Regions from separate parts of the Kitasatospora sp. NPDC059795 genome, predicted to be linked through region 3. Evidence: riboswitches for the same ligand, from Rfam matches in the RefSeq annotation. Region 3 holds a riboswitch; each other region holds the start of a gene.
The links. A riboswitch is a leader RNA that binds a small molecule or an ion and turns the genes downstream of it on or off. The one in region 3 is predicted to bind cyclic di-AMP.
Positions count from the first base shown of each region.

Region 1: it holds a riboswitch for cyclic di-AMP, as region 3 does, so the genes downstream of both, ACFV4P_RS04940 (transglycosylase family protein) here and ACFV4P_RS11240 (NlpC/P60 family protein) in region 3, are expected to answer to the same signal.
Region 2: it holds a riboswitch for cyclic di-AMP, as region 3 does, so the genes downstream of both, ACFV4P_RS19300 (transglycosylase family protein) here and ACFV4P_RS11240 (NlpC/P60 family protein) in region 3, are expected to answer to the same signal.
Region 4: it holds a riboswitch for cyclic di-AMP, as region 3 does, so the genes downstream of both, ACFV4P_RS25750 (M23 family metallopeptidase) here and ACFV4P_RS11240 (NlpC/P60 family protein) in region 3, are expected to answer to the same signal.

Region 1 is NZ_JBHWID010000002.1:217,240-219,430, reverse strand. It holds gene eno (phosphopyruvate hydratase) at 1-128, opposite strand, end outside; gene ACFV4P_RS04940 (transglycosylase family protein) at 354-1,061, opposite strand; cyclic di-AMP (ydaO/yuaA leader) riboswitch at 1,065-1,248, opposite strand; gene ACFV4P_RS04935 (cytochrome P450) at 1,500-2,191, opposite strand, start outside.
Region 2 is NZ_JBHWID010000008.1:357,008-359,198, reverse strand. It holds gene ACFV4P_RS19305 (hypothetical protein) at 1-153, opposite strand, end outside; cyclic di-AMP (ydaO/yuaA leader) riboswitch at 634-805, shown strand; gene ACFV4P_RS19300 (transglycosylase family protein) at 792-2,108, shown strand.
Region 3 is NZ_JBHWID010000004.1:373,747-375,937, forward strand. It holds gene ACFV4P_RS11235 (NlpC/P60 family protein) at 1-612, shown strand, start outside; cyclic di-AMP (ydaO/yuaA leader) riboswitch at 978-1,128, shown strand; gene ACFV4P_RS11240 (NlpC/P60 family protein) at 1,143-2,191, shown strand, end outside.
Region 4 is NZ_JBHWID010000013.1:219,457-221,647, forward strand. It holds gene ACFV4P_RS25740 (alpha/beta fold hydrolase) at 1-413, opposite strand, end outside; gene ACFV4P_RS25745 (YiaA/YiaB family inner membrane protein) at 524-814, opposite strand; cyclic di-AMP (ydaO/yuaA leader) riboswitch at 1,031-1,194, shown strand; gene ACFV4P_RS25750 (M23 family metallopeptidase) at 1,205-1,966, shown strand; gene ACFV4P_RS25755 (hypothetical protein) at 2,022-2,191, opposite strand, start outside.

The DNA of each region.
Region 1 (2,191 bases), on a different contig from region 3:
GTGGAGGCGCCCGACGGGACAGCCGCACGACCGGTGCTGCCGTCGTCGAGACCGACCTCGACCTCGACCGTGGGGTTGCCGCGGGAGTCGAGGATCTCACGGGCTACGACGACATCAATGGACGGCACGAGGCATCTCCTAGCGGAAGCGGATGTGTGGTCGTTACGCCCAGAGCCTAGCCGCAGACCTGCCCACGGCCACGCCCGGCCGGGCCCCGTCTCACCGTGTGGCCCGGCTACTCACTGGTAGTTCACCTGTTTGCCCGCCGACGGACCGCCCCGGGCGGCGCGAACTGCTCGGCGCGCGCCCGGAGCGGACGGATCGTCAGACGGATCGGGGGCCCGGACCGGCGGTCAGAGCGAGAGCACCTGGCCGGGGACGATCAGGTCGGGGTTGGCGCCGACCACGTCCCGGTTCGTCTTGAACAGCTGCTCCCAGCCGCCGGAGACGTTCCGCGCGCCGGCGATCCCGGACAGCGTGTCGCCCTGCTGCACGGTGTACGTCCCGGCGGCCTGCGCGGAGGTGGCCGGCTTCGGGGACTTGTAGCCCTGCTGCGGCGTCTGCGTCTTCGGGGCCTGCTGCTGCGCCTTCGACTGCGACGTGGTCGGCTTGGCCGACTTCTGCTGGGGCGCGTCCTGCCGCTGCTGCGAGCGGGAGGCGGTGTCCTGGGAGCTGCTGCCGCCGCCCTTGGTCAGGCCGGCCTTGGCCGAGCAGACCGGCCAGGCGCCGGGGCCCTGGGAGGCGAGCACCCGCTCGGCGACCGCGATCTGCTGGGAGCGGCTGGCCTGGTCGGCGCGGGACGCGTACTGCCCGCCGCCGTAGGCGCGCCAGGTGGAGGAGGAGAACTGGAGGCCGCCGTAGTACCCGTTGCCGGTGTTGATCGACCAGTTGCCGCCGCTCTCGCACTGGGCGACGCGGTCCCAGGTGTCGACGGGCGCGGCCGCCGCTCCGGTGGCGGACAGCAGGGGCAGGGCCAGGCCGACGGAGGCGACGCCGGCGGCGGCGACGACCTTCTCGGTCTTGGTGCTACGTCGGTGGCGGCCGGTACCGGTGAACAGCATGGGACTTCCTCTCCGCACGCCTGCGAGGTGAGCTGTCGGGTTCGGACCGGGAGGCTGGCCCGGCCGCCGGGGAGGGGGGACGCGACTGCGTCCGCTCCCGGGCGGCTTCACCCCAAGCCGTCGAGACTGCTACGGCGTTCACACCTGGGTCCCCCGCTCCTGTCCGAGTTCCTGGTCGGTGTCCCGAGGTCGCGGCGGACAGGACTCGGCGTGCCGCGTTCGGGGCCCACGGCTGCGGGCAGATCGGAGAGTAAGCAGAGCTGATGAACAATCACAAGCTCATATCACCGACATCACGCCGAAATTACGGACCTTCACTTTCTGCACACAAATCGTCCATGTATGTCCGGATTGCCCCTGACGGGGGCGCACCACGCGCCCCCGCTAGGCCAGTTGGGGGTTCCGGGCGGACGCTGGGCGGCTGCGGTCGAAACCGGGTCAGCGGGGCGTGAAGGAGACCGGGAGTTCGCGCAGCCCGCGCATGATCAGCCCGCCGCGCCAACGGAGTTCGGCGGGATCGGCCGCCAACTGGAGGTCCGGCAGCCGTGTCAGCAGTGTGCCGATCGCGCGCTGCCCCTCCAGCCGGGCCAGCGGCGCGCCGATGCAGTAGTGGATGCCGTGTCCGAAACCGAGGTGCGGATTGTCCGCGCGGGCCAGATCCAGGGTGTTCTCCGCGGCGAAACGCGCCGGGTCGCGGTCGGCGGCGGCGAGCACCACCAGCACCGGATCGCCCACCGGGATGTCCACCCCGCCGATGCTCAGAGGGCGGGTGGCGAACCGCCAGGTCGCCAGCTCCACCGGCCCGTCGTAGCGCAGCAGTTCCTCGATGCCGGTCTCCAGCAGGCCGGACTCGCCGCGCCCCAACGACTCCTGGAGCAGGGCGCGTTGGCCCGGGTTGCGGAACAGCGCGTAAAGCCCGTTCCCGACCAGGTTGATGGTGGTCTCGAAGCCGGCGAACAGCAGGATGAAGGCCATCGCCGCGGCCTCGTTCTCGGTCAGGTGCTCGCCGTGGTCACCGGCCCGGATCAGGCCGGAGATCAGGTCGTCGCCGAGGTCCGCGCGCTTGCGGTGGATGAGGTCGGCCAGGTAGCCGCGGATCTGCTTGACCGCGCGGCCCACACCCCCGCGCT
Region 2 (2,191 bases), on a different contig from region 3:
CGGGCCCGCGGGCGCCACCGCCGCCCCCGCGAGCGACTGCCGCAGCGCCACTCCCCCACCGACGGCCGTCACCGACCCGACCGCCAGCCAGGTCAGCATTCGCCGCCGCCCCAGCAACGGCCGCCGGTGCCGCCCGTTCTCCCACTGCTCCACGATGGCCGCCTCCCGAATCACCCAGCAGGGACTCCGAATCGTCGGGGGCAGCATAGGTGGCGGGTCCATCGGGAATCGGGGACTTCCACAACGGTTAAGCATTCTGACGTATCGTCATTCGTCAGTTCGACAGAAACGGGTGCCCGGCGGAGTTCCATGGTCCGTCAGCAAAGGCGGACAGAAGCACTCAAATCACCCCACTGACTCGATCGCAAATGCCACCAAGACGAACATTTACTCACCAAGCGGCATAACACCCTAAAACGGGCACAAGATCGCCAACTCCCTGACGGCGCAGCAGTTCTCGCCGACCCCACCGCAGTTCGCCGGGAATTCCTTGATCGCGCTTTCCGGGCCCGGTGACGGCCGTCACAGGCATTTGCTAATCATCCTTAAATCCGCTTAATCTCCTGCCCACGTTCGTGGACACACGGACCCAGCTCACCCGGAACGCCGAATCCTGCCGCCGGGCGAGCCGGCTCATGCGAAACGCACCGCGGCAGGGGCGGGGGAACCAGGTAAGTCGCCCTGGGGCGGTCCTGACGGACCGGTCCGGGGCTAGGGGTGAAGCCGGGCGCACCGGAAGGTGCGCGCGGCCGGGCAACTCCAGCCCGAATCCGACAGCTCACCTCGCAGGCGTGGGAGAGGAACGCACCTTCATGCTGCCCGTCAGCTCCAAGCGCGCCCGCCGTCTGATCGCCACCACCGGCGTGGTGGGCATCGGCCTCACCGTCCCCGGCCTGATGGCCGGCACCGCCTCCGCCGCCTCGGTCGCGACCTGGGACAAGGTCGCCCAGTGCGAGTCCACCGGCAACTGGTCGATCAACACCGGCAACGGTTTCTACGGCGGCCTCCAGTTCACCGCCTCCACCTGGGCCGCCTTCGGCGGTACCGCGTACGCCCCGCGCGCCGACCTGGCCACCAAGGACCAGCAGATCGCCGTCGCCGAGAAGGTGCTGGCCTCCCAGGGCCCCGGTGCCTGGCCGGTGTGCTCCGTCAAGGCCGGCCTGACCAAGGGCGGCGAGACCCCGCAGGTCGACACCTCCGCCAAGTCCTCCGGCTCGCAGGACACCGCGCAGAAGCAGTCCCCGGCCCCCAAGGCTCAGGCCCCCAAGGCTCAGACCCCGAAGACCCAGGCCCCGCAGAGCCAGGCCCCGAAGCAGGCTCCGAAGCAGCAGGCCCAGCCGCAGACCGCCCCGGCCGCCAAGGCGGACGGCAGCTACACCGTGGTGGCCGGCGACTGGCTGTCCGCCATCGCGCAGAACCAGCACGTCGATGGCGGCTGGCAGAAGCTCTACGACCTGAACCGCTCCGTGCTCACCGAGGGCGCGGACATGATCTACCCGGGTCAGAAGCTGGCGCTCGGCAACGTCTCGGTCGCCGAGGCCCCGGCCCAGCAGTCCGCCCCGGCCGCCAAGTCCTCCTCCAACGGCTCCACCTGGAAGAGCAACCGCTCCACGGGTTCCGACACCGCCCCGGCCAAGCCGAGCACCCCCGCCAAGCCGAGCACCCCGGCGAAGAGCACCCCCGCGACCACCACCGCGAAGACCACCACGACCACCACGACCAACGCCACCACCGCCGTCAAGGCGACCGGTTCGAAGGCCGCGGCGATCGACTTCGCGCTGTCCAAGGTCGGCCAGCCGTACATCTACGGCGGCACCGGCAACGGTGGCTGGGACTGCTCGGGCCTGACCCAGGCCGCGTTCCGTCAGGCCGGCATCAGCCTGCCGCGCGTCGCCGCCGACCAGGCCGACTACGCGACCCGTGTCTCGCTGAACAGCCTGCAGCCGGGCGACCTGCTGTTCTGGTCGAACAACGGCTCCAACTCGGGCGTCTACCACGTCGCGATCTACATCGGCGACGGCAAGTACGTCGAGGCCGCCAACCCGAAGTCGGGCGTGAAGACCGAGACCATCGCCAACTGGGCGCCGGACTTCGCCGGTCGCGTCTGACCCCTCGCACGGCACCCACGCACGGCACCCGCGCACGGCGCTCTCGCACGGCGCACATCCACCCGCACAACGCTGCCCCCGAA
Region 3 (2,191 bases):
GCGGAGACCCTGAAGTCGCTGGAGGACCAGCAGCGCCGGCTGAGCCAGCAGAAGCAGGAGGCCGCGGCCGTCCTGGCCGAGCTGGACAGCTCGACCCAGGCGCTCAACGACGCCAAGAACGAGGTCAAGAGCAAGCTGGAGGAGGCGCAGAGCCTGCTCAACACGCTCTCCGCCGCCGACCGCCTCTCGATCACCCAGGGCGGCGGCACCGCCTCCCGCGGCGCCGACCGGGTCGACCTGAGCAACCTGCCGCAGGCCGGTGGCTACGCCGGTGTCGCGGTCTCGAAGGCGCTCGGCAAGCGCGGCGCGCCGTACGTGTGGGGCGCGACCGGTCCGGGCAGCTTCGACTGCTCCGGCCTGATGGTGTGGGCGTACGCGCAGGCCGGCGTCTCGCTGCCGCGCACCTCGCAGGCGCAGGGCAGCGTCGGCGCCAGCGTGGGCACCGACTGGCACAACGCGCAGCCCGGTGACCTGGTGGTCTACTACGGCGACCGGCACCACGTCGGCATGTACATCGGCGGCGGCATGGTGGTGCACGCGCCGCACACCGGTGACGTCGTGAAGACCATGCCGGTGGACGCGATGCCGATCTCGACCATCCGCCGGGTCTGACGACCCGAAGAATCGGACATATGCCCACAGAGGGCCGCAACTGACGCGCTGTGACACGCCCGGACGGGTCGAGATACCGCTGTGATCTCGCACACGTCCGGGCGTCGCGTTTTCTGTGCGGGCACCGGGAAATGCTACGCACTGCGCAACGAATCCCTTACATTCGGTCAGTTTCGTCCTTGTAATTGACTCAGATTCAGATTTTTTTCGGACAAGGATTTGAACGGATCACGGATCGGTTACTAGGGTCTTGGTTCGACCGCCGCAGAGTCGATCGCCCAAGGGGGGCGACGGCGGAGGTCGCCGCCGAGTCCGTGACGCAGCGGGCGGATCGTCAGAACGCGATCCGCCGACGGGGATGCCCCACCGGGGTGCTGTCGAACGGAGCCGGGGAACCACGTTCCCCCGGGGTGAATCGGCGCCAGGTCGGCCGCGACAGCGGTCGGTGAGGCGCTGTAGGGCATCTCTTCCGGCCCGAACCCGTCAGCTCACCCGGTAGGCGGTGTGTGAGGAAGAAGGAGTCCGCCTTCGTGGCGTCCCATCGTCGTCCCAAGCCCGTCGGCCGTGCCCGGGTCTCGATTCTCACTGCCGCTGCCGCCACCGCCGTGGCGCTGTCCGCCCAGACCGGCGCGCACGCCGACCCGGCGCCCACCAAGGACCAGGTCAAGCAGCAGGTCGACCAGCTCAACGAGCAGGCCGAGGTGAAGACCGAGGCGTACAACGCCTCCGCGGAGAAGCAGCAGGCCCTGCAGAAGCAGGTCTCGCAGCTCCAGGACCAGCTGGCCCGCCAGCAGGACCAGGTCACCACCGTCCAGGACAGCCTGGCGAACATCGCCGCGGAGCAGTACCGCAACGGCGGCATCCCGCAGACCATGCAGCTGATGCTCTCCAGCAACCCGGACGACTTCCTCGGGCAGGCGGGCGCGCTCAACACGGTCGGCGCCACCCAGTCGGACCTGCTGAAGAGCTTCAAGTCGGAGCAGGCCAAGCTGGACGGCCAGCGCAAGGAGGCGGAGCAGAAGCTCGCCGAGCTGGACACCACCACGAAGGCCCTGCAGGCCGACAAGGACGACATCAAGGGCAAGCTGGCCAAGGCGCAGGAACTGCTCAACACGCTCACCCAGAAGGAGCGCGACGAGCTGAACGCGGCCGAGGCGAAGGCCGCCGACGCCTCCCGCAGCCAGGCCGAGCGGGCCTCCCGCGACACCACGCGCACCGACCTCAGCGCGCCGGCCCCGGCCGGCTACGCGGGCGTCGCGATGAGCGCCGCGCTGTCGAAGCTGGGCAGCTGGTACTCGTACGGCGCGGCCGGTCCGAGCACCTTCGACTGCTCCGGCCTGATGCAGTGGGCGTACGCCCAGGCGGGTGTGTCCATCCCGCGCACCTCGCAGGCCCAGGCGGGCGCCGGCACCAACATCGGCACCAACATCGCCAACGCCAAGCCCGGCGACCTGATCATCTACTACGGCGACATGCACCACGTCGGCATGTACGTCGGCAACGGGCAGATCGTGCACGCCCCGCACACCGGCGCGCAGGTCCGCTACGAGTCCGCCACCGTGATGCCGATCGTCAAGAT
Region 4 (2,191 bases), on a different contig from region 3:
TGGACGGCGTTCAGCGGCAGGTTCTCGACGAAGGCGTCGATCAGCACCACACCGGCGGTGCGGCCGGGGGCGAGCGCGGCCGCCCGGACCACGGTGGCGCCGGTGTACGAGCTGCCGGCCAGGACGGCGCCGCGCAGGTCGAGGTGGTCGAGCAGGGCGACCAGGTCCTCGGCGATCGCGGCGGGCGTGTGGTCGGTGAAGCCGGTGGAGGACTCGCCGAGGCCGCGCAGGTCCATGGTGACCACCCGGTGCCCGGCGGCGGTCAGCAGCGGCACCAGGTACCGGTAGGCGGCCCGCTTGTCGAGCATGCCGGGCAGCAGGACGACCGGGGCGCCGGCGCCGGGGGCGTCGTCGTAGGCGATCCGGCCGCCGACCACGTCGAGGTACCGGGTGGTTCCGGGGGTGCTGTTCATCGCGGGCCTCCTGGGCGGGCGTCGCGGCGCGCCGGGCACCGGAGGCCCGGCCGACTGCCGATAGCCACAAAGCTAAGGCTAATAGCCTTAGCCGTCAACCCGGGGCGGGATCAGACGCCGTCCACCTTGAACGGGTCGTGCTCGGAGAGCAGCTTCTCCAGTCGGGCCTGGTCCACCCGGCTGGTGATCGCGCCCTCCTCCTGGCGGTCCCGGACCACCTTGGCCAGCGTGAACGCGGAGGTGATCGCGTACAGCAGTCCGACGGAGAGGAAGGCGCGCACCCAGGCGCTCACCGGCAGGTAGGCGATCCCGAGGGCGAGCGCGACGGTGGCCAGCGCGAAGGAGGCGGCGGCCTGCAGGAAGTAGGCGGAGGTGGTCCGGTTCGGAACGCGTGCGGTCATGGCACCAGGCTCCCGTCGGCCCGGGAGCGGGGCGTGAGTACGGATACTCATCCGCGCGGTCACCATCCGTCATCTCTCCCCTGGCGAATCGTCACAAATCGCCCATAGGGCGTCAGGGAATCTTCACCGTCTCGCAGGAGGCGCTTGGAATCATGGGGTCCATAGGATTAACGTTTGATAACGCAGCGCGGTCGGCAACGCCGTAACCATGCGGCACCGTGCGCCACGCCTAATCCACTTGGGCACGCCCCCCGGGGTGTCCCAGGAGCCGGGGAACCACGTTCCACCGGGGTGAATCGGGACGGCCCTGGGCCCGACCGTAGGAGACCTTCCACCTCCGAACCCGTCAGCTAACCCGGTCGGCGACATGGAAGGAAGGAGCACGCCCCCGTGGCGTCGACCTACACCGAGAGCACCGGCACCCAGCTGCTCGACCACCCGGTCGAGCCGGAAGCCGCCCGGCACCGGCTGCCCCGTCAGTCCCGCGCCGGCGCGCCCCTGCTGGGCGTCACCGCGATGACCGCGGCGCTCGGCGCCCTCACCGCCGTCCCCGCGCAGGCCGCCGCCCCGGTGGCCGTCACCGCCGCCGACGAGGCCTCCGACGGGCTGCTCGCCGGCGACCCCGGCCTCGCCCTCGCCGCCCGCATCCAGCAGCAGGCCGACGGCCAGCGCACCGCCGCCGACGAGAACGCCCGGATCGCCGCCGCACAGGACGCCGAGGCCAAGCGCGCCGCCCAGCAGGCCGAGGCCGAACGCGCCGCGCACAACCTGCCGGTGGCCGGCTACCAGCTGACCGCGCACTTCGCGCAGTCCGGCTCGCACTGGGCGCACCTGCACACCGGCCTGGACTTCGCCGCCCGCACCGGCACCCCCGTCACCGCCGTCACCGGAGGCACCGTCACCTCGGCGGGCTGGTCCGGCCCCTACGGCTACCGGGTCATCCAGACCCTCCCCGACGGCACCGAGCTCTGGTACTGCCACCTCTCCCGGATCGCCACCGCCTCCGGTCAGGTCGCCCCCGGCACCCTGCTCGGCGCGGTCGGCGCCACCGGCAACGTCACCGGCCCGCACCTCCACCTGGAGGTCCGCCCCGGCGGCGGCGCCCCGATCGACCCGCTGCCCTGGCTCCAGCAGCTCGGCCTGCAGCCGTAGGTTCTCGACGGCGCCCGGGAGTCAGGGCCTGTTCGGCACGATCGGCCGGACAGCCCTAGTACACCTCGGGCGCCAGCTCCGGGAACTCCTCCAGCAGCAGCCGGGCCAGCCCCGGCACCGTCCACTCGCCGCACAGGTCGATCGCGGCCTGCGCCACGGCCTCCTCGAACTCCTCGAACTCTCCGGCGAGTTCGTCCGGCATCGGCAGGCCGCGGGCGTTCAGCT